4 regions of the Desulfoluna sp. HI9BLuna genome follow, and region 4 is predicted to be linked to each of the others. Evidence: riboswitches for the same ligand, from Rfam matches in the RefSeq annotation. Region 4 holds a riboswitch; each other region holds the start of a gene.

Region 1 (4,894 bases), 2.9 Mb from region 4:
TTGGAGACATGGCACCATGGGGACCAAAATGGTCGTTCGTAACAAATCGTCTTTGTAACGATTCAACTTGCCTCCGGCAGGACCACCGGAGGCATTGTAAGCTGAATGGCTACACGTCAATAACCCGTACCGTTGATCACGGGCACAGCCCGTCAGCGAATGCGACAACCCGAGGTACGAGGGTTGGAGCATTCGCGAACCTGGGTTACCCCTTGTAGATCTTGTCGCCTTTGATGTCGGGCTGGAAAACCTCCATCCCTTTTTTCATGGCGCAGAAGTCACCGCACATGGTGCAGGTGTCTTCCTGCTCGGGGGTGCGCTCTGCACGGATGGACTTGGCCACCTCCGGGAAAAGGAGGTGTTTTTCCAGATCGTCCCAGCGCATCTCGCGACGGGCCATGGCAGCCAGCTTCTCGGTTTCGCGGCGGTTGGGGTACTTGGCGATATCTCCGATGCGGGTGGCAAGGCGGGTGGCGCGCACGCCCTCACGCACATCCTGAACCGTGGGCAGGGCCAGGTGCTCGGCGGGGGTGATGTAGCAGATAAGGTCTGCGCCGAAACGGGCGGAGCTGGCCGCGCCAATGGCCGCAGTGATGTGATCGTACCCGGCGCCGGTGTCGCAGGGGATGGGGCCGAGGACGTAGTAGGGGGCGTTGCCGCTCATACGCTTTTCAAGCATGATGTTGCCCTCGATCTCATCCAGGGGCACATGGCCGGGGCCTTCCACCATCATCTGGCAGCCCATCTCGCGACCTAGCTCGGCCAGCTCGCAGTTGATGATCATCTCGGCCATCTGGGCGCGGTCGTGGCTGTCGTGGATGGCACCTGCACGGATTCCGTTGCCAAGGGAAAGCACGGCGTCGTATTTTTTCATGAGGGCACAGACGCGGTCGAACTGCTCGTAAAGGGGGTTTTCACGCTTGGTGGCGTCCATCCAGGCCACCATGAAGGTGCCGCCCTTGGAGGCAAGACCGCCATACCGGAATCCCTGGGCGCGGAGGCGCTCAATGGTGTACTGGTTGATGCCGCAGTGGATGGCCATGAAGGAGAGGCCGTCGTCGAGCTGCTGCTCAATGAGATCGAAAAGGTATTCGGGGTCGAGCTTGGAGGGATCCTGATACTTGCGCCCGGTCTCCTTGAAGGCCTGATAAAGGGGCACGTTGCCCAGGGGAAGGTTGGTGGCTGCCAGCACCTCGCGGCGGACAAGGTCCAGGTCCCCCCCGGCGGAGAGTTCCATGAGGGTATCGGCGCCCTCTTCCTCTGCGGCCAGGGCTTTTTCGATCTCGCTCTTGATGTCGCAGATATCGGAGCTGGTCCCGATGGAGGCGTTTACCTTGGTACGGAGGCCGGTACCGATGCCCACGGCAGGGCCTTTGTGCTTGGGGTTGTTGGGGATAACGATCTCCCCTTTGGCCACCAGGTCACGGATGACCTCGGGGGCATGCCCCTCTTTTTCGGCAACCTGCTGCATCTGGGGGGAAACCACGCCCTCCCGGGCCAATTCAATCTGGGTCTTGTCTACAGCCATTGTATCTCTTCTCCTTACAAGCATATCGGCGGGCTCATAAATATAAAGTACCGCCACCATGATTCGTTCGGCCACCGACTCCGACGGCGCCCCGGCTCCACCCGGGAGATCACCCGATGCCGCCATGAAATCCGTCTGTCGAAAGAAAGCAAGGAGTACAAACAGACAGCGCCGGAATTTCATGATCATTCCCACCAGCACCAACCCGTGCCGGTGAAACGCACCGATTTCAGGCAATAAAAAAAGGGCTCTGAGGTACATAGATATACCTCAGAGCCCTTTGCCATCGAACTCGGTCACGTGAGTCTCATGCACGTCTTCTGACTTCCGGGGTAAGAGCTCCCGACGCGCCTTCCCGCCCCCCTTCAGGAGAGGCAGTGACCGCTGGCATCTCTTCACATGATGAGGAGAAACCAACCTGCGCCGGGCCACCCGGTTACAGCGGCGGGACCGTCACGGATTTTCACCGTAGTTCCGTTTGCATGACACCGTATGACAAATTGAATGTGTACCCTGTTACCGGGTACTGTCCATCCTCTACACGAAACCGGCAAAGGGCGTCAAGGGGAAAAAACTCCGACGACAAGGGTAGCGAAAAGCACCTTGAAGGCGGCGTGAGGATGCGCTTTGCCCATCAGGGCCTTAAAAAAGCATTCGTCCAAAGAGAACGTTTAAGAAACATTATCTAAGATTTCAGATAGTTGGCAAGACTGTTTTTACGCATTCTTTCACTTTATTCGAGCACCTTAAATGTACCGGCTGTTTCAGGGCATACCAATAGGCATCCCAAATTTTACGACTCCCCCAAAAGGGATTCCAATCTCGCCGCCCCATGTTCCTTCACAACTCCATTTGGCCTTTATTTTACAATGTTGAAGCTCCTCCTACCTACATTTCGGCCTCAGATTCATGAATGCGTAAAAACATAACGCCCTCGTTACGAATAAGCCTATATGGAAATAAAATATTGACATATAAGCGATATTTCCCCTATGAAATGGTGATAGTGGAATTAAGGAATATTTAACCAACTTTGGGGGAAATTCATGAATCAAGTGACAGGGATTTTTAAAAAAATCGCTTCGGGAAGCCTGGTACTGCAGATTGTGATCGGGATCATTGCAGGTGTCATCCTTGCTCAGGTATCACCGGATACGGCAAACTCCGCAGGCCTGTTCGGCAGCTTGTTCGTCAAAGCGCTTAAAGCCGTTGCACCCATCCTCGTTTTTGTCATCGTCGCCTCTTCCATTGCCAACCAGAAGCGCGGCACCCACACCAACATGCGCTCCATCATCGGCCTCTACCTGGTGGGAACCTTTATGGCGGCACTCGTAGCCGTCACCTTGAGTTTTCTCTTCCCCACCAACATGACCCTGGTGGCCACAGACACAGCAGCCACACCGCCCAACGGTATCGGGGAGGTTCTCAACACCCTTCTCTTCAAAATCGTGGACAACCCCATCAACGCCCTGGCTACGGGGAACTTCATCGGCATCCTTGCCTGGGCCATTGCCCTGGGCATCGCCTTCCAGCATACGGGTGAAGCAACCAAGACTTTCCTGCACGACGTCTCCAACGGCGTCTCCAGCATCGTCAAGCTGGTTATCCGGTTTGCCCCCCTGGGCATCTTTGGCCTGGTCTCACAGACCATCGCCACCACCGGCTTTGAAGCCCTTTCCGGCTACACCCACCTGCTTCAGGTTCTTTTGGGTGCCATGCTCATCATCGCACTCATCGTCAACCCGGCCATCGTCTTCTTCATGACCCGGCGCAACCCCTACCCTCTCGTGTTCACCTGCCTGCGTGAGAGCGGCGTCACCGCCTTCTTCACCCGCAGCTCCGCGGCCAACATCCCCGTGAACATGGACCTGTGCAAGCGCCTCGACCTCAACGAAGACACCTACTCCGTCTCCATTCCGCTGGGTGCCACCGTCAACATGGCCGGCGCCGCCATCACCATCACCGTGATGACCCTGGCTGCCGTCCACACCCTGAACATTCAGGTCGACATGGCAACGGCGCTTCTGCTGAGCATCATCGCCTCCGTCTCCGCCTGCGGGGCCTCCGGTGTGGCCGGTGGCTCGCTCCTCCTGATCCCCCTTGCCTGCAGCCTCTTCGGTGTTCCCAATGAGATCTCCATGCAGGTCGTGGCCGCCGGTTTCATCATCGGCGTCATCCAAGACTCCGCCGAAACCGCGCTGAACAGCTCCACCGACGTGCTGTTTACTGCTGCAGCGGATCTTAACGCCCGAAGCACCGCCGCAACTGAAACCGAAACCGAAACGGTTGCAGCCGCATAAGCTTCCGCGCTTAAAGAGACAACACAAAGGGCCCCATGGGAATCGTTCCCATGGGGCCCTTTTTATTGACGACTCATTTTTGATCGGACCCGACTCAGCGGGGCACCAGGGGACCGTTACAGGCTCGACGACTCAACCAGTTCAGGATCTCCGGGCTTCCAGGTTTTGTCGTAAAACGACTCCAGGGGGCCGTAGAGACGCAAAATCGTGTTCCACCCCTTGCCCGGCACGGTCTGGATCCAATTATTCTCCTGGCCTTTGGGTGGCTTCGGGCTGAAGTAGATATCGTATGATCCGTCCTTGCGCGGCTTCAGGCCTTTCCGAAGATTGTCGATGCCGGGAAAACGCTGGTCGGTCTGCAGCATGGCGCGGGTCTGGTTGTCATAGAGGGTAAAGGACCAGAAATTCTTGGCCGGTACGTCTTTGGGAAGGTTGATCTTGTAGGTCTTGCTTCCGTCAAGGGCGTTGCCATCCTTGTCGAGATAGGCAATGGCGTACTGCGAGCCCTTGCCCACGTTCTTTTTTGCCATGGCAGGGGTGATCCCCGTGGCATAAAAATGCATGTACACCCGGGAATCCAGCAACCGGGCACCATCCAAAAGAAAATCGTAGCGCCCCTTGATAAAGGGGTTTGTCCAGACACGCTCTCCCGGATAAAGGTAATGGCGTTGATCCCGGGGCACGGCCGTCAGGGCCCGTGCCGTCACCGAACCGACCTTGGCGGCATCGGTGAGAATGTTCTTCATGCGCTCGTCCGGTGCGAACTCTTTACCCTTTTCAATGCCGATGGAGGCAAGGAGCCCACGGATTTCAGGGTCAAGCCCTTGCACGGGTTCGGCCTGGATCTGCGCGTCGATCTCCTCCCAGAAATGAAAATCCATGCTGTGGATGGTGTTGTGGTAGGTACCGGATACATTCACGAATGCCATCTCCGGAGGGTTGCCCTTTTTTGACAGGGGGTAGATCCGAAACGCCTTTCTGGTTGCATCCACAGCCGGTTTGGGCGAGCCATCCACCTGAAATCCCCGCCAGATCACCCAATGCCCGTATGTGTCTGACCTTACCA
Region 2 (4,894 bases), 1.1 Mb from region 4:
GAGTTCCTGCTGAAAGGAGTCGGCCCCGGGGGTCATGATGCTGGTGCGGCCCATGAGGCGCATCACCCGTTTGCGTTTGTCAGCCGGAATCGCCGCCACTTTTTTCCGGATATCGGCAAGGATCTGCCGGTTGTCCGTGATGATTTTCTCCGCTCCTGCCTCGCAGCCCATGATGCGTCCCATGAGCCGCATCTGCCCGAAGGCCTCGTCCACGGAGCCCGGGTCAAGCTGCACAACGAGTACGGTGCCTTCAAGGGCCTCAATCATCTCCTTCTGGATGCCGGAGACAAACACCAGGTCGGGGTTGAGTGTAAGCACCTTGTCCACCGAGGGCCTGAAGAATCCGCCCACCACGGTTTTGGTGTTGGCCTCAGCGGGCCAGGTGTCGTGGAGGGTCACCCCCACCACCCGATCCTCGGCTCCCATGACAAAAAGGGCCTCGGTGAGGGACGGCACCAGGGACACCACCCGTGTGGGCGGCTGGTCAAAGGTGACGGTACGGCCCGTGGAATCGGTGATGGTGACAGCCCGGGCAACGGGTAGAAAAACAAAGAGAAAAAGAGTAAGGACGGCCGCTGCCATCCCCCGGCGGATCCATGTCATGGTCGGGTTCCTGATTGCGTGGCGTAAACGATAATGACTCCGCTTGTCTCCAGCGGCCCTGCCGGGGCAACACGTTTGGAAAAATTGACAAACAGGCCTTGAATATGGGGGTACTCGATTCGAGAAATATCCGGGTTAGTCCGGTGCAGCCTCGTTTCCATCGGGAACGTACACCATGGAACCGTCTTCCAGACGATAGGCCACGCCCATGCGATGCCCCTCCCCTTCTCCCATGGTTTTGGAGACCTTCAGCGCTTCGATTTTTCGCTTGGATTTGGTAATGATCTCCATCTCCCCGTTTTTGTTTTTTTTGACGATGGTCATCTCGCTCTCTTCGTTGAAGAGGTCGTGGAGACGATAGGTGGAAAACAGGGTCACGATGAGCCCCACAATAAAGACCAGGCCGATGTCAAACAGGTTGGCCACCCCGTCCATGGGGTCCGAGGCCATGGGCCTCCCCTGATTTCCGCCCCCCACGGCGTAGCGTCGTTTTTTCAGGTACCTCATGCCGCCTCCCCGGCAGGTGCCCCTGTTGTCCCGTTGCCCGATGAGCCTTGCGGGGTTCCGGCCAGGGCTTCGGTGGCCACCTCCATGTTCAGGAGGTCCTCATCGGCCCAGCGGGTCTTGATGACGAGGAACAGATAAGCCAGGAGTCCCACGGCAAGGCCCACCACCGTGGTGGTAAAGGCAATGACCAGCTCCGAAGAGAGCATGGACAGGTCCCCCTGTCCCAGGGCGGCCAGCCCCGTTCCCATGGGGATCAGTGTGCCGATGAGGCCCAGGCCCGGGCCCACGCGAACCACCAGGCGATACACGTCAAGAGAGGAAAAAAGCCGGCGCGTGGTGTCCTGAAGGAGTCCCTCCACCTCAAGGGTCGAGGCGCCGCCGTTTTTTTCCAGGAGGCCTTTGAGCCGGGCCACATAACGGCTGACCCGGGGCGTGGTATGCAGGTCATGGTCGGGCCGGAAGAACACATCCGGGCCGTCGTTTTCCACCGCCATACGATGCCTTCGTACCCATTCGGAAAAGAGGGCCCCGGCACACACCACGGCCCAGAAGGTGAGAAAGGCCAGAAGGATCAGGACCGGGTAGAGAAGGGATGATGAGACCACATAGATATAACTTTTGATGAGAGCTGCCGTTTGCACGTACGAATCCTTAAAAAAACGTCAATGGGTATGGACAAAACGATCCAGAAAGATGCCGCCCCCAAAGAGGCAACATGCAACAATGGCCGCAGCAATAGGTGCGTTCCCCTCGCCGCGGGCCGAATCGGCTGCGCCGGATGCCATGGCAAAAACATCCGGCAACTCGGAGACATGGGGAACCACCAGAATTGTCAGGAGAAACCAGAGCGCCGCAAGGACCATCATCGTTCCCATGACGTGGTGAGGGGTACCGAACCGGGCCCCCAGGCATCGGGTGGTCAGAAAACCAACCGATGCAACGAGGACGAAAATCCCCCAGGCCATGGCGGTCATGCCAAAAGCATTCTCCGGGAAAAGCCCGATAACAAAGGCGATGGTCAGCAGAATAACCCCCATGCACACCGGGCACGGCAGGGCAAAGAGCAGCCATCCCCGCACGGGCCCTGATCCCTCGGCAGGTTTTTTCAGCAAGGCGGAGCCCCACACGAGGAGAAGCGAGGCCATGGCCGCGTGAACGGCCATGGCCCACTTCACCAGGTGTTCTACGATAAGGAGCTTGTTTAACAGATTGACACGGGTAAGGAGCAGGTAACACCCGGCGAACAGGAGGGTATAGGCCAAAGCCGCCACTGCGATGAAGGCAAGGCGGCGGCTCTTTCTTTGCGACCACCCGCAGGCCAGGCCGATGCCGCATTTGGCGGCGTACATTCCCATGGTAAAGACCAATCCGGCAATCAGGCTTTTCCATTCCATGGTACGTGTACTCCTTCCAAATCATACGGCAACGGAGTGGTCTCCGTCGGGTTGCGTAAAGCCGGGATGGAGGGTGCGGGCGTGAAAACAAAAAAATCCCCGCACCTGTAGGTTTAAGGTGCGGGGATCCGTATTTTCCCACAAAAAAAGCGTGACACACGATCTGTGCATGCATCGCGGCATATCTCAGCCTTTACCACGGGCATCGAGACATCTCCATCCAGGCAGGTCTTCTGACTCGTGGATCGTCCCGTCCGGCGCGCCTTCCCGAGTGTTTAACAACTCCCAGTGGCATGGTGGCCAAAACAGTCCCCACTTACAGCGGCGGGTCCGTTCCCGAATTTCACGGGATTCCCTATTCTCTTCTCCCCTTGAGCCATGCAAAGGGAAAAGCACCTGAATTTCTCGTTTACTATTCCATAGAAATGTCCTATGTCAAGGATAATTTTCCCTGTGGGGAGAATCCGGCAATCAGGCTCGAACCCTTTGGATTCAAGCATATCCAAAGATATGCGCGGACCCGGTTTCGTGGGAGGTCATGGATAACATCATGAAAAATCGAGCCTTACGCACCCTTTTCCTTCTCGCTTTGGGCGTGGCCTGGTGCGGCCTCTTCGCTGCCCGTGTGCAGGCCAAAAGCGTCACCGACACCACAGGCTGTATTGTTGATCTGCCGGACGCCCCCAAAAGAGTGGTGTCCCTTGCCCCCAGCATCACCGAGATCGTTTTTTCCCTGGGCAAGGGAGATCTCCTTGCCGGGGTCACCCGATACAGCGACTACCCTGCGGCAGCACAAAAACTTCCCCGGGTCGGCAGCTATATCCGACCGGAGCTGGAGACCATTGTCTCCCTGAAGCCCGACCTCTGCCTGGCGGTGAAGGACGGCAACCCGGATAAAGTGATCCAGCGTATCAAGGCCTTCGGCATCCCCGTGTACACGGTCAACCCCGACGGTATCGACACGATTATTCGTTCTATCAATGAGATAGGCAACCTCCTTAATGCAACGAGTGAGGCCAGAACCATCACCGATGCCATGGGCGCGCAGCTGGAGGCCATTGACCGGACCATTGCCGGGGCATCCCATAAACCCCGCCTCTTTTTCCAGATCGGGATCTCCCCCATCGTCTCCGTGGGCAAAAACACCTTTTTAAACGAAATGATCCGCCGGGCAGGGGGAGAAAACGTCGTCACCAGCAAAACGCCCTACCCCCGGTTTTCCAAGGAACAGGTCCTGGCCCTGGCACCGGAGATGATCATCATCACCTCCATGGCCAGAAACGACGACTTCGACACCATGAGACAGGAGTGGGCAAGCTGGCCGTCCCTTCCCGCCGTTCAAACCAACAACATCCATGTCGTGAATTCGGACATCCTGGATCGCCCCACCCCGCGTGTGGTGGAGGGCCTTGCCATGCTGGCGGCCCTGATCCATCCCACCCTTTTTGAGGAGGCGGCCCGGTGAACGACACATCCAGGGTACGGGGGCGCCTGCTGAAACGAATCCTCCTCATCACCGCCCTGCTCTCCATGGTTCTTGGGGCTGCGGTTCTCCTGGGCCTGGCCACTGGGCCTTCGGGTATCGACCTTACGCCTGTGGCACAGCTCATAACGGGTGATTCCCAGGCAGACAGCCTCCAGATTGCCATCATCGAGCGCATCCGGTTGCCCCGGGTGCTCATGGCCCTGTTCTGCGGGGCAGTGCTCTCCTTAGGGGGGCTGGTTTTTCAGGCCCTTCTGGGAAACCCCCTTGCCGAGCCCTATATCCTTGGCATCTCCGGCGGTGCGGCCACCGGTGCCATCATGGGGATCCTTGCCGGATTTGCCCGTGTGCCGGGGGTCAGCCTCACCGCCTTTGCCGGCAGCATGGTCACCCTCTTCCTGGTGCTTGTCCTTTCACGGGGCGAAAGCCGGGTGGGCCGGGACGCCATGCTGTTATCCGGCGTCATGGTCAACGCCTTCTGCTCGGCGGTGATTATGTTTCTCATCTCCATTTCCGAAGAGAACAAGCTCCACGACATCATGTTCTGGCTCATGGGAGACCTCTCCTCAGCAGACATGCCCCAGGTGGGCATGGTGGCCCTTCTGGTACTGCCCTGCTTTGTGGTGATCTTTCTTCTCTCCCACAAGATGAACCTCATGCTCATGGGGCGCGAGATGGCAAGGGCCATGGGGGTCTCCATCCGGCGGACCACCCTTATCCTTCTTATCGCCACCTCGTTCATGGTCAGCGCCATGGTCTGCCAGAGCGGCCTCATGGGGTTTGTGGGCCTGGTGGTGCCCCACATCCTCCGGCAGGTGTTCGGCTCGGACCACCGGGTGCTGGTGCCTGCCACCATCGTGGGCGGAGGCGCCTTCATGGTGATCTGCGACCTGCTGGCCCGTTGGAT
Region 3 (4,894 bases), 230 kb from region 4:
GTCAGGCCGATGACAACGAGAACGCCTATGAGCAGGGCCCCTGCGCTCATGACGATGATCAGGACGATCCCCCGGTGGTTGGATGCCTTCAGGCGGGGGCCGATCTGATCCTGGACCCCCTTGATGTCGAGTTTAATTTCATCGATAAGGTCTGCCACTTCGGGGCCGATACGGTCCAGGGTGCCCTCAATGACCTGGTTGCGGGTGTTTCGAAGGGAAAGGGCCTGGGCAAAACCTTGCAGGTAAAGGTCTTTCTCTTTTTGGATGTTGGAAAGAGCCGTGGTGTGGGCCTCTGTCTTTGCAAGGTGGTCCAGGGCCTCTTGCATCAAATCGAATTCGGAGGCCACCCGGTCGGCATCGGACCGGGCATTGCTGACGAAAAAGGCGGTCCTGTGAACCCGGCCGATGAGCATGTGTTCCATGGCAACCCCCGCTCCATAGGTCACTTCGGTGTCGCGTTCCCGGTTGGCCGACTCCAGGAGCTCTGCGAGCAGGGTTTCCATGGCCTTGCCCCTGGGGTTCAGGACGTCTCCGATGATTTGTTCTTCTTGCTTTTGAAGGTTCACCACCTTGGTGAAGGCTTCGTTGTAGCGGCTAACGGAAGCGTCGATCTCCCGGATTCTTGCGGCACGGTCAGGGTGGTTGATGTTCCCGGTTGCCCGTTTCAGCAAATCATCCATCTTCTCATAGTACCCCAGGAACTCTTCCCGGTTGGTCTCGTTCCCAGAGATAAGGAACTCTTTGACGTTCATCCGCGTCATGAGCATATTGGCCTGAATCTGGCCGGAAAGGTTGGCGTTGCGGGCCATTTCCCGGTACTCCGTAAAACCGTTGGATGCATTGTTCAATGTGACGATTCCCAGCAGAGTGGTGGCGGCCAGCAGGCCCAGTACCGTGGTAAATCCCAGGATGAGCTTGGATTGAAGAGTCATGGTTTTCAGGGTGTTCATGGGGGTATTCTCCTAATCAAGAGGTGCTTCGAAGATCAAAAAAAACGTGTGGCTCCACACTTCGCGCACAAGTCCGCAGATCGAGGTGGCTGTCGAAAAGCGTGCCGATGCCATGGCTTAAGACAGGAAGGTGTCCAACGTATTTTAGTGAAAAGCTGTCAACGGGTTGAAAAACCGGGACACACGTATCCGAAGAAAAGGCGCGGAACCCTTCAGGGGGTGCGGTGAGGTGGTTTTTGATTCTCAGGGTTGGTTGATGAGTCGTGAAGAGTCAATGGGCAGGCGTGTGGGAACATGGCAGGCAGGCGGTTGCCTGTCTGTGCGTCGATCTTTTTTCCAGATTCCCGGCCAGGGGGTGTTGTGTCCTTTCGTAGGGGTTATGATGTTTTATGAAATATCTTATAAAAATCACGAGAGCTAATAGCCCAACTTGTGCTGACAGTCAATCAGAAAAAAGTAAAAAAGTGAGGATTTGACTCGGACAATATTCCTACTCCTTGAAAAGTAACATTGGCAAATGCGATTGTGTCGCGTGTATTTCTGGTTTTTTTTCGGGGGGATAGGTGCGGGTGAACTTTCTCGGGCCTCGGAGGGGTTCACCGTGGCTCCGCAGGAGGGGGGAGAACTTACCCCGGATATTGCATGAGAAAGCAATCATCCAAAAGGATGATATATGATTTTGGATAGCCACAATAAAAATGTTAGCATTTTTTGAAAATGCAAAATGTAAATCAGCGTTTGCTGTTTGATTTTCTCACACTTCGGGCGAACCGGGCTATTGCCGGTTGCAGGCCGTGGGGGAGGCTTTTCATCACGGGCCTGCCATGGCCTGTTTTCCTTGGCACGGCACGAATGCGTTGACATCTCGCTGACGGTAGGATACTTTTCCTCCCATTCTTTAGAAATGGCCCTGGCCATTTCGGACATAATATTCAGGTGCCGGCCGATCAGTGGCCTGCATAACAAGGAATCCTGTGCAAATCAGGAACGGGCCCGCCGCTGTAACCGGGGACGAACGCCGCATCAACGCCACTGTTGAATCTCAACGGGAAGGCGCGGCCAGTAGATCGATCCGGAAGTCAGAAGACTTACCTGAATAGCTGGGTAGATTTTTCACTCGTGGATAAGGGTGGAAACGTGCATTGTGGAATGAAAACGGTATCCCACACAGGCTTTGATCTGTGTGGGTTTTTTTGTTCTCCGGCGCAGGCGGCGCCGGGGGGAAAAAGACCCGCACGGTATGTGGCTTTTCCGTGGCCGGGCTTTTCTGGCTACGGGTGTTTGGGGAATGGGGCGAGCCGCCCTTTTCCCGGGCATGCATGGGGACCGGATGGAAACGCACGCCTCTTTTCTCCATGCCTGCTGATTTAATCATCAAAGAATGTGAGGAACGAGGTATGCTGAAACGTCATGTGAAACACCTGGCCTGTACGGGTGTGGCGGCCATTTTTTTATGCTCTGCGGGGGTTGCGCCCTCAGCAGCAAAGGGCGCTGACGCCTTGGGGGAAGTCGTGGTCACGGCAGAACGCTTTCCCACCGGGGAAAAAGAGAGCTCCCGGTTTGTCACCATGTACTCATCGGAAGAGCTCATGGAGACAGGAGCCAATAACCTGGCCCAGGCCCTGAGGCGAAAAGGAGGCTTCTCCTACAAGTCCTTCGGGCCCCAGGGGGTCTCCTTCGGCGGCATGAACAGTGAGATCACGGCCCGGGGAATTTCCAAGGGCACCCTGATCCTGGTCAACGGCTGCCCTGTTCAGGGTGCCGCCGGCCAGGGGTACGACCTGGACATGATCCCCCTGGAGCAGATCGAGCGGGTGGAGGTGATGAAAGGGGCGGCTTCCACCTTATACGGGGCCGACGCCCTTGCCAGCGTGGTCAACATCATCACCAACAAGAACGCCAAGGCCACCCAGGCATCCGTGTCCGTGGAGGCAGGCTCCCACGGGCATCGCACGGCAAGCGCAGAGCTCAGCAGCCCCCGTGTGAACGTCGGGGTCTCTTACGCTCACCTGGACGCGGTGGACAAGATTTCCCAGACCACCTACCCGGATGACCCCTCCGATAATTATTTTTACTCGCGGGACGCTGTGGATAGCGGCGGCCTCAACCTCAACGCCACCCTGGCAGATGGCCTCTACGTCGACTACCTGGGAAGCCTCAGCACCACCGGGTACACCAAAAACAAAAATGCGGGCGGTGTGGATAAGGAAACGGAGCAGGAGCACGCCAAGCACTTTGCCGACATCCGATTTGAAAAAGAGCACGTCAGGCTCAAGGCCTTCGGCTATCTGGACCAGCTGGACCGCGAGGAGCTGACCAGTAAAGGGCTCACCGATGAGTGCAACAAGAACTACAACTACGGGGTGCAGGGGGATTACCGGACCACCTTGGCCGGGGTGGAGCTGACCGCCGGAGGAGACTATGTCTACCGGGGTGCCGATTACAGCGAAAAATACGGCAGGCACCACCGGGACGATATTTCAGCCTTTGTGCAGACGAAAAAGACCTTTGCCGATTCCCTCACCGTGGTGCTGGGGTTTCGTGAACAGCTGATCTACGATGGAAACGGTGACAACAAGGACTACGACATCTTCCTGCCTTCTGCCGGGGTCACCTACCGGGTCTCCTCCGGCCTGAACCTTTTTGCCAACGCCGGAAAGGCATTCAAGGCACCTACCTTCAACGACCTGTACTACAAGGGCGATGCCCTCACGGGCAACCCGGATCTCGACCCCGAGAGCGGCTGGACCTACGAGGGCGGGATCAAGTACGACAACGACTACATGAGGGTTCGCCTGGCGTGTTTTTATATGACCTTCGAAGACAAGATCGAGTCCATAACCGTGGATAAGGTAACCACCAAGTTCAACGCAGGCGACTACGAGTCCACGGGGGTTGAGTGGGAGACCTCCTTTTACCCCTTTGTGAACCAGGCCTCGTTCCTGGACGCCGTCTCCCTGGATGTGGCCGGTTACCTGGCCGATACCACGGCCGAAGACACCGATGGGGAAGAGTACCAGGCCGCCCCTGAATTCCAGACCTCGGTGGGGGTGTCCTATGTCACCGAACCGCTGGTCCTCAACCTTGCCGTGGATATCTTGCGGGAGCGGGAGAGAAATCTCCCCAGCTACAACCCGGTTCATTTTGCCGGAAAGCTGGCCTGCTGGAAGGGGTACCTCACTTTTGGCGTGGACAACATGTTCGACGACACCGTGGTGACCTGGGGGGACAACACCCCCGACAAGTCAAAGCACTACGAATACTACGACCTGGGCCGCACCTACAAGCTCGGGTATGAGTTGATCTTTTAATCCGGGTAGTTCATGAAACAATAATCGTTTCAAAAGGATAACTTGAATATGGGTTTACTCGGTCCATGACATATCCGGGTTAGCCTTTTCGATTCACTGGCCCCCCGCGCCGTTCCCGCCGCGGGGGGCCACCTCAAAGCTGCTCCTTCCTCCCCAGTCCCTTTCCGAACCGGAGAATCGCCTTCCAACCATCAAGATGTTGAGGACGTTCCTGTATGTAACAGGCCCCTTTATGCAACAAGCCATGGGGCTGTTGTGCCCTGATTGGGCTGGGCGGAATGCCCTGCTTTTTTCAGGGGGATGGGCAGGGGCTTGCTGTGATCATGGGGGGCACACAGTCAATGTGAGTAATTCTTGATAATTTTTGTCAAGAATTGACAGGGGGTGGCGGTGTGGGTTGGGAAAAATGGTGTGCTGTGAGTATATGTCATATAATCAATTTATTATCCTTTTTATCTTGGGCGTTCCCGTGTGGGGAAAGGGCGATTGACTCTGTGGGCGGAAGTAGATATATTTCCCTCGTCTTGAAACGGGTTTTTGTGATTTTTTTCGTTTGATGGGCCGGATTTGGGGGAGTCCTGCCTCGTTTTATGCAGGGATGGTGAGGATGGAGGACATATTGCATTCGTCTTC
Region 4 (4,894 bases):
TATTACAATTCAAAGAAATGCATAAGAGGCCTATTTGGGATGATAAAACTCAAATTGCGCTAAATTTCATAGTTTAAAGAAAAATGAGGTCTTTATTTGTTAGTCGAAGAACGCAAACAAAAAATCATACAGTTATTAGAAGAAAAAGGACAGATAGAAGTCTCCTACCTGACAGAACTTTTCAATGTATCTCTGCAGACAGTCAGAAGAGATTTAGAGGCGTTAGAAAGCGACGATATCATAAAAAAAGTATATGGCGGAGCCATATTGAATAAAGCGAAAGTCAAGAGTTTTAGTCGTTCTAATAGAGAAAAGAGATCGTTAGAAGAAAAGGCCGAAATTGCAAAAATTGCGGTAAAACTTATTGAAGAAGGAGATTCAATCGCTCTAAATGACAGCACCACAAACCTTGCAATTGCAAAATTGATAACAAAAAAATTTAAAAAACTAACTGTCATATCGAATTCATTAACCATTATAAATAAATTATCGGATATTGAAGGGTTTAATGTCATTCTTGCTGGTGGGATATTGAATGTAAAAGAGCAAGCATTTTTCGGAAAAATAACCGAAAGAATATTAGATGAATTTATTATAGATAAAGCATTTATAAGTGTCAGCAGCTTCTCTCTGAAAACAGGAATTACAGACTATCCCTTGGAAGAGGTTCAGATTCAAAAAAAACTTTTAGATATTAGCCAAAAAGCAATCATTATTGCCGACAGCAGTAAGTTGGAATCGACATCTCTTATCAAAGTGAGCGATATTTCTAAAGTGGATCTTTTAGTCACCGATTCGAATATCCCCCTAAAAACCAAAAATGCATATACAAAATTTGGAATCAACTTAATCAATAAGTAATATTATTGATATCTGTACAGGAATAGAAATACCTCACGTGACCATTTGAGCAGATGTTCTTTGTAATCTAAAGGTTCGCAGTCCTTTTATTTCAACGTTTTTGGATGCTTTGGTTTCAGAATCTGCTCAGCACTATGGAAATTTTCCCGCAACGCATCAAGCCCGTATCGAAAGATACGGGAATGAATGGGTCGCACCTACACATTTCACGATATGCTTCATCCCGTCGGAGTAACAGATATAGTTGTTACCCGCCCCGCATACGGCCTACCAAGGTAAAAGGGTGTAAACGCAACATGAACAACCAGCCCCAGGCCACCTAAAAACAGCCCCACGACACTGATCTCAAAGGCAATTGCCTCCCGCTGCGTCAGAAAAAGAGGAGGGCCTTGACATTGGGCAAACGTAAAAGATAAAGCGTCCTACCAATTTCTGCCTCTTTAAACGTCGATAATCTCCCGCTCAGCATAAGGATTCCTAAGCCGAAGAGTGCATAGCTCCACCTGCCTCACCAGCCCCCCCGCCACTCCCACATAAACGAGACCACATGATGCTCACCACATATCCAAATACAAATCTTCACCTAGCCAGAACCTTTTCCGTTTGACATCCATAAACCCCTCATGTAATGACAATTCAATAAATCCAGAATAATTGTTGGCAAAGGATTATGATGCCGATTGCCTTTTTTATGTGCAGTTCATGATCAGCCGATGGGATATCCCCTCTTCGACAATGTATTCTGGCAGACATACAGGGGCCCAAGCAGATAAGAACACATTCCCTGGGAATGCCGTGATGAAGTAACCCGAACACCGTGGGCAACGCGCTGGTGACTCACCACGCAGCCGGAGGGTTTCATTTGGTTTCTTCGATATTTGCTTCGGCCCTGACTTCAGGTACTGAATAAAATCAGTATAACAAGGAATCCTGTGAAAATCAGGAACGGGCCCGCCGCTGTAACCGGGGACGAACGCTGCACACGGCCACTGCCACACTGTGACGGGAAGGCGCAGCCAGTAGGATGATCCGGGAGTCAGAAGACTTACCTGAATGGAGATGTGTCATCACTTTATGGCACCAAAGTGATGACGTTGTTGTGGTATGAAAAACGGTAACCCACACAGGCAAGATCCTGTGTGGGTTTTTTATTGCCTGAGCACATACCGGAGGTATCGGCACCCGCCAGGCAATAAAGCACGTCACACGATGTTTTGATATCACTCCTTTGCCGCCATTCAGACACCATGCGGGCTACGTTTTTAAACAAACCGTGTGTAAAGGGTGTGCTGCATGGACTCCGAATTAAGGCATCAACGTTCCGACGACATCGTTTCAGATCATATGGACCTTGAACTGAGGCGGCCCGAAAACGGTGAGAAGGGATGGACCAAAGAGATCCCCCTAAGGCCCGGGCTCTCCTTGATTCTTACCAAGGCAACCTATGCCGAAGGCGTGACCTCCCATTTCGAAATGGAGCGGTCCCCACTGCTCTTTTGCTTTGTACTCTCAGGAAGCGGCCGATCCATAGTCAACCTGGGGAAACCCAAGCCGACAATCATCCAGGCAGAAACAGGCACATGCACCGTATCCTGTTTTCCAAATTCCCAAGGGTACAGCCAATTTCCCCCTGAAAAACCCGTTCACATGCTCCACATCCAGGTCGACCCGGTCGTGTTGGGCATGTTCTCCCGGGGGGATATGGAGCAAGCCCCCGCCGATCTCCGGGCTGTTATGGAGGGGTGCCCCAAGACCCATTACCACTATGCGGGCTCCATGCCCCCTGCCATGCAAACCGCCCTTCACCAGCTTCTCAATTGCCCGTATCAGGGCCTGATCAAACGAGTCTTCCTCGAAAGCAAGGCCCTTGAGTTGATATCGCTTCAACTTGAACAGGCTGCCATTGCCAGAAACAGCATAAAAAAAACCGCTCCGCTTCGCCCTTCCGATATAGACCGTGTCCATGAGGCCATGGGCATTATCGTCGAGAATATGCAGACCCCGCCATCACTGCTGGAACTTGCCAGTCGAGTCGGGCTGAATGATTTCAAGCTCAAGCACGGGTTCAGGCAGGTCTGTGGGCAAACGGCCTTCGGCTATTTACATGAGCATCGGATGGAGAGAGCCCGCCAGCTTCTGGAAGAGGGCAACATGAATATCAAGGAGATATCGTATCAAGTTGGCTATATGGACGCGGGGCGATTCTCCGATGCCTTTAAAACCAAATTCGGCATCAGGCCGAGTATTTACCGAAGCAACACATGCTTCAGCGCCATGCCTTAAGCCTCCTCTTTTCCCGGAAGCCTGAGCCCCCTTTGCTTTGGGCCGAAGCACGGCTAAGGCAAAAATCAGGCAACAGCACACCGAGGAAGACTGCCTCCGTCAAAGCCGATTCCGTTCAAAAATCCATCCAGGTCATGCAAGAATCCGTTTCGGTCATACCACCCCCATTTCACCCCATGAACAGCGGCGCTATATTGCGGCTATACCATTACATGATGGCTTTATTTTTATCGTTTTTCACCCTTCAAAGGAGCCGGGTGCCCACTCTGATGATCCGTCATCAGCGCCTTGTGGCAACGAGGCTGCAAGGGCAACTCTGATGCGCTGAACTGCGGTTTGCCCCTTAAGTTCAGGCCCATCACTCGTAACAGATTCAGCTTTAAGGAACAGGTCATGAATAGAAACAGAGATCGATTTCCAAAGGGTTTTATGGCGTCGCTGCTCGTTGTACTGGTGGCTCTATCCCCATTATCAGCGTCTTTGGCGATGGCACAGGAGCAGAAAAAAGAATCGTCACCTTTTCGGCTTGAGCCCGTAACGGTTACGGCCCAAAAAGTAGAAGAGCATGTTCAGGATGTCCCCATGAGTCTGTCCGTCTTCACCGGCACCGACATCGAAGATTCCGGCAGCAAGGACATGAGTGATCTTGTTCGCTATGTCCCCAACCTGTTCATGAACGAATCCTCGGCGGAGAATTTATTGGTTTTAAGGGGTGTCTCCTCCTTTACAACCTCCATTTACTCTCCCACCGGGTTTTATGTGGACGGGGTCAATTTCCCGCTGCATTACATGTACAACACCGAACTGCTCGACCTTGAAAGGGCTGAGGTTTTGCGGGGCCCCCAAGGGACCCTGTACGGTCGAAACAGTGAATCCGGCGTCATCAACCTTGTGACCAGGCAGCCGGACAATGAGTTCAAGGGAAAGCTTTTCACCGAATACAGCAGCTACGACTCCTGGCGGGCCGGGATGAACGCAAGCGGACCCATTATCGAAAACACCCTCTATCTGGGCGTTGCGGCTCAAGCAAGTATCTCCGACGGCTTCATCACAAACACATGCAACGGCGATGATAAAAGCGCTGAAAAAGACCAGAAGAACGGCCGCGCCACCCTGAGGTGGACCCCCACGGATCAGTGGGACCTGTCCTTCACAGCCGATTTCATGGACACCGATGACCAGCAGAACTCCTACAGGTACCGCACAGGACCGTATGCAACGGATTATAACACCATCAGCCACAACGACGCCGATGAGTACTCCCGCCAGGAAGGCAACGGCCAGACACTGAACATGAAGTATTCCGGCGAGTCCTTCAACATGACCTCCGTCACCGGGCTACGGAACTATTCCCACAGCTACAGCACCGATATGGACTGCACCAATGACCTGGGCCCCCTCAACTGGGGGGCTTCGCCAAACAAATACAGCATCGACCATATGAGCCAGGAGGTCAGGCTGTTCTCCCCGGACAACCAAGGGCCCTTTCAATGGCTCGCGGGAATATACGGGTTCAAGGAGGAAACCGAAGTAACAAGCGAGAGAAAAGCCTGGGCCATGAAGGCCGACACCGATATCGACATCGACGGGTATGCAGGATTCGGACAGTGCACGGTCACGGTGTTGGATAAAATGCACCTGACGGCAGGCCTGAGATTTGACCATCAGCAACTGCACGGAACCATGACGGGCAAAGGCGGGGCCGGGGTCATCGATCAGGACAAAAAGCTGGATTACAATGAGTGGCTCC

The links. A riboswitch is a leader RNA that binds a small molecule or an ion and turns the genes downstream of it on or off. The one in region 4 is predicted to bind cobalamin.
Region 1: linked by a shared signal. The riboswitch ahead of thiC (phosphomethylpyrimidine synthase ThiC) and the one ahead of ACOYW0_RS02795 (helix-turn-helix transcriptional regulator) in region 4 are both predicted to bind cobalamin.
Region 2: linked by a shared signal. The riboswitch ahead of ACOYW0_RS24695 (DUF2162 family putative transporter) and the one ahead of ACOYW0_RS02795 (helix-turn-helix transcriptional regulator) in region 4 are both predicted to bind cobalamin.
Region 3: linked by a shared signal. The riboswitch ahead of ACOYW0_RS01975 (TonB-dependent receptor plug domain-containing protein) and the one ahead of ACOYW0_RS02795 (helix-turn-helix transcriptional regulator) in region 4 are both predicted to bind cobalamin.

What each region holds. Positions count from the first base shown of each region.
Region 1 is NZ_CP186555.1:4,229,516-4,234,409, reverse strand. Features, by position in the region: gene thiC (phosphomethylpyrimidine synthase ThiC) at 206-1,528, opposite strand; cobalamin riboswitch at 1,822-2,047, opposite strand; gene sstT (serine/threonine transporter SstT) at 2,575-3,828, shown strand; gene ACOYW0_RS17130 (DUF1254 domain-containing protein) at 3,945-4,894, opposite strand, start outside.
Region 2 is NZ_CP186555.1:6,080,082-6,084,975, forward strand. Features, by position in the region: gene ACOYW0_RS24680 (helical backbone metal receptor) at 1-603, opposite strand, end outside; gene ACOYW0_RS24685 (DUF2149 domain-containing protein) at 739-1,110, opposite strand; gene ACOYW0_RS24690 (MotA/TolQ/ExbB proton channel family protein) at 1,107-1,751, opposite strand; gene ACOYW0_RS24695 (DUF2162 family putative transporter) at 1,773-2,504, opposite strand; cobalamin riboswitch at 2,711-2,919, opposite strand; gene ACOYW0_RS24700 (ABC transporter substrate-binding protein) at 3,055-3,969, shown strand; gene ACOYW0_RS24705 (FecCD family ABC transporter permease) at 3,966-4,894, shown strand, end outside.
Region 3 is NZ_CP186555.1:530,403-535,296, reverse strand. Features, by position in the region: gene ACOYW0_RS01980 (methyl-accepting chemotaxis protein) at 1-950, opposite strand, end outside; cobalamin riboswitch at 1,868-2,060, shown strand; gene ACOYW0_RS01975 (TonB-dependent receptor plug domain-containing protein) at 2,348-4,261, shown strand; gene ACOYW0_RS01970 (sigma-54 interaction domain-containing protein) at 4,869-4,894, shown strand, end outside.
Region 4 is NZ_CP186555.1:758,283-763,176, forward strand. Features, by position in the region: gene ACOYW0_RS02790 (DeoR/GlpR family DNA-binding transcription regulator) at 97-861, shown strand; cobalamin riboswitch at 1,742-1,928, shown strand; gene ACOYW0_RS02795 (helix-turn-helix transcriptional regulator) at 2,155-3,144, shown strand; gene ACOYW0_RS02800 (TonB-dependent receptor) at 3,631-4,894, shown strand, end outside.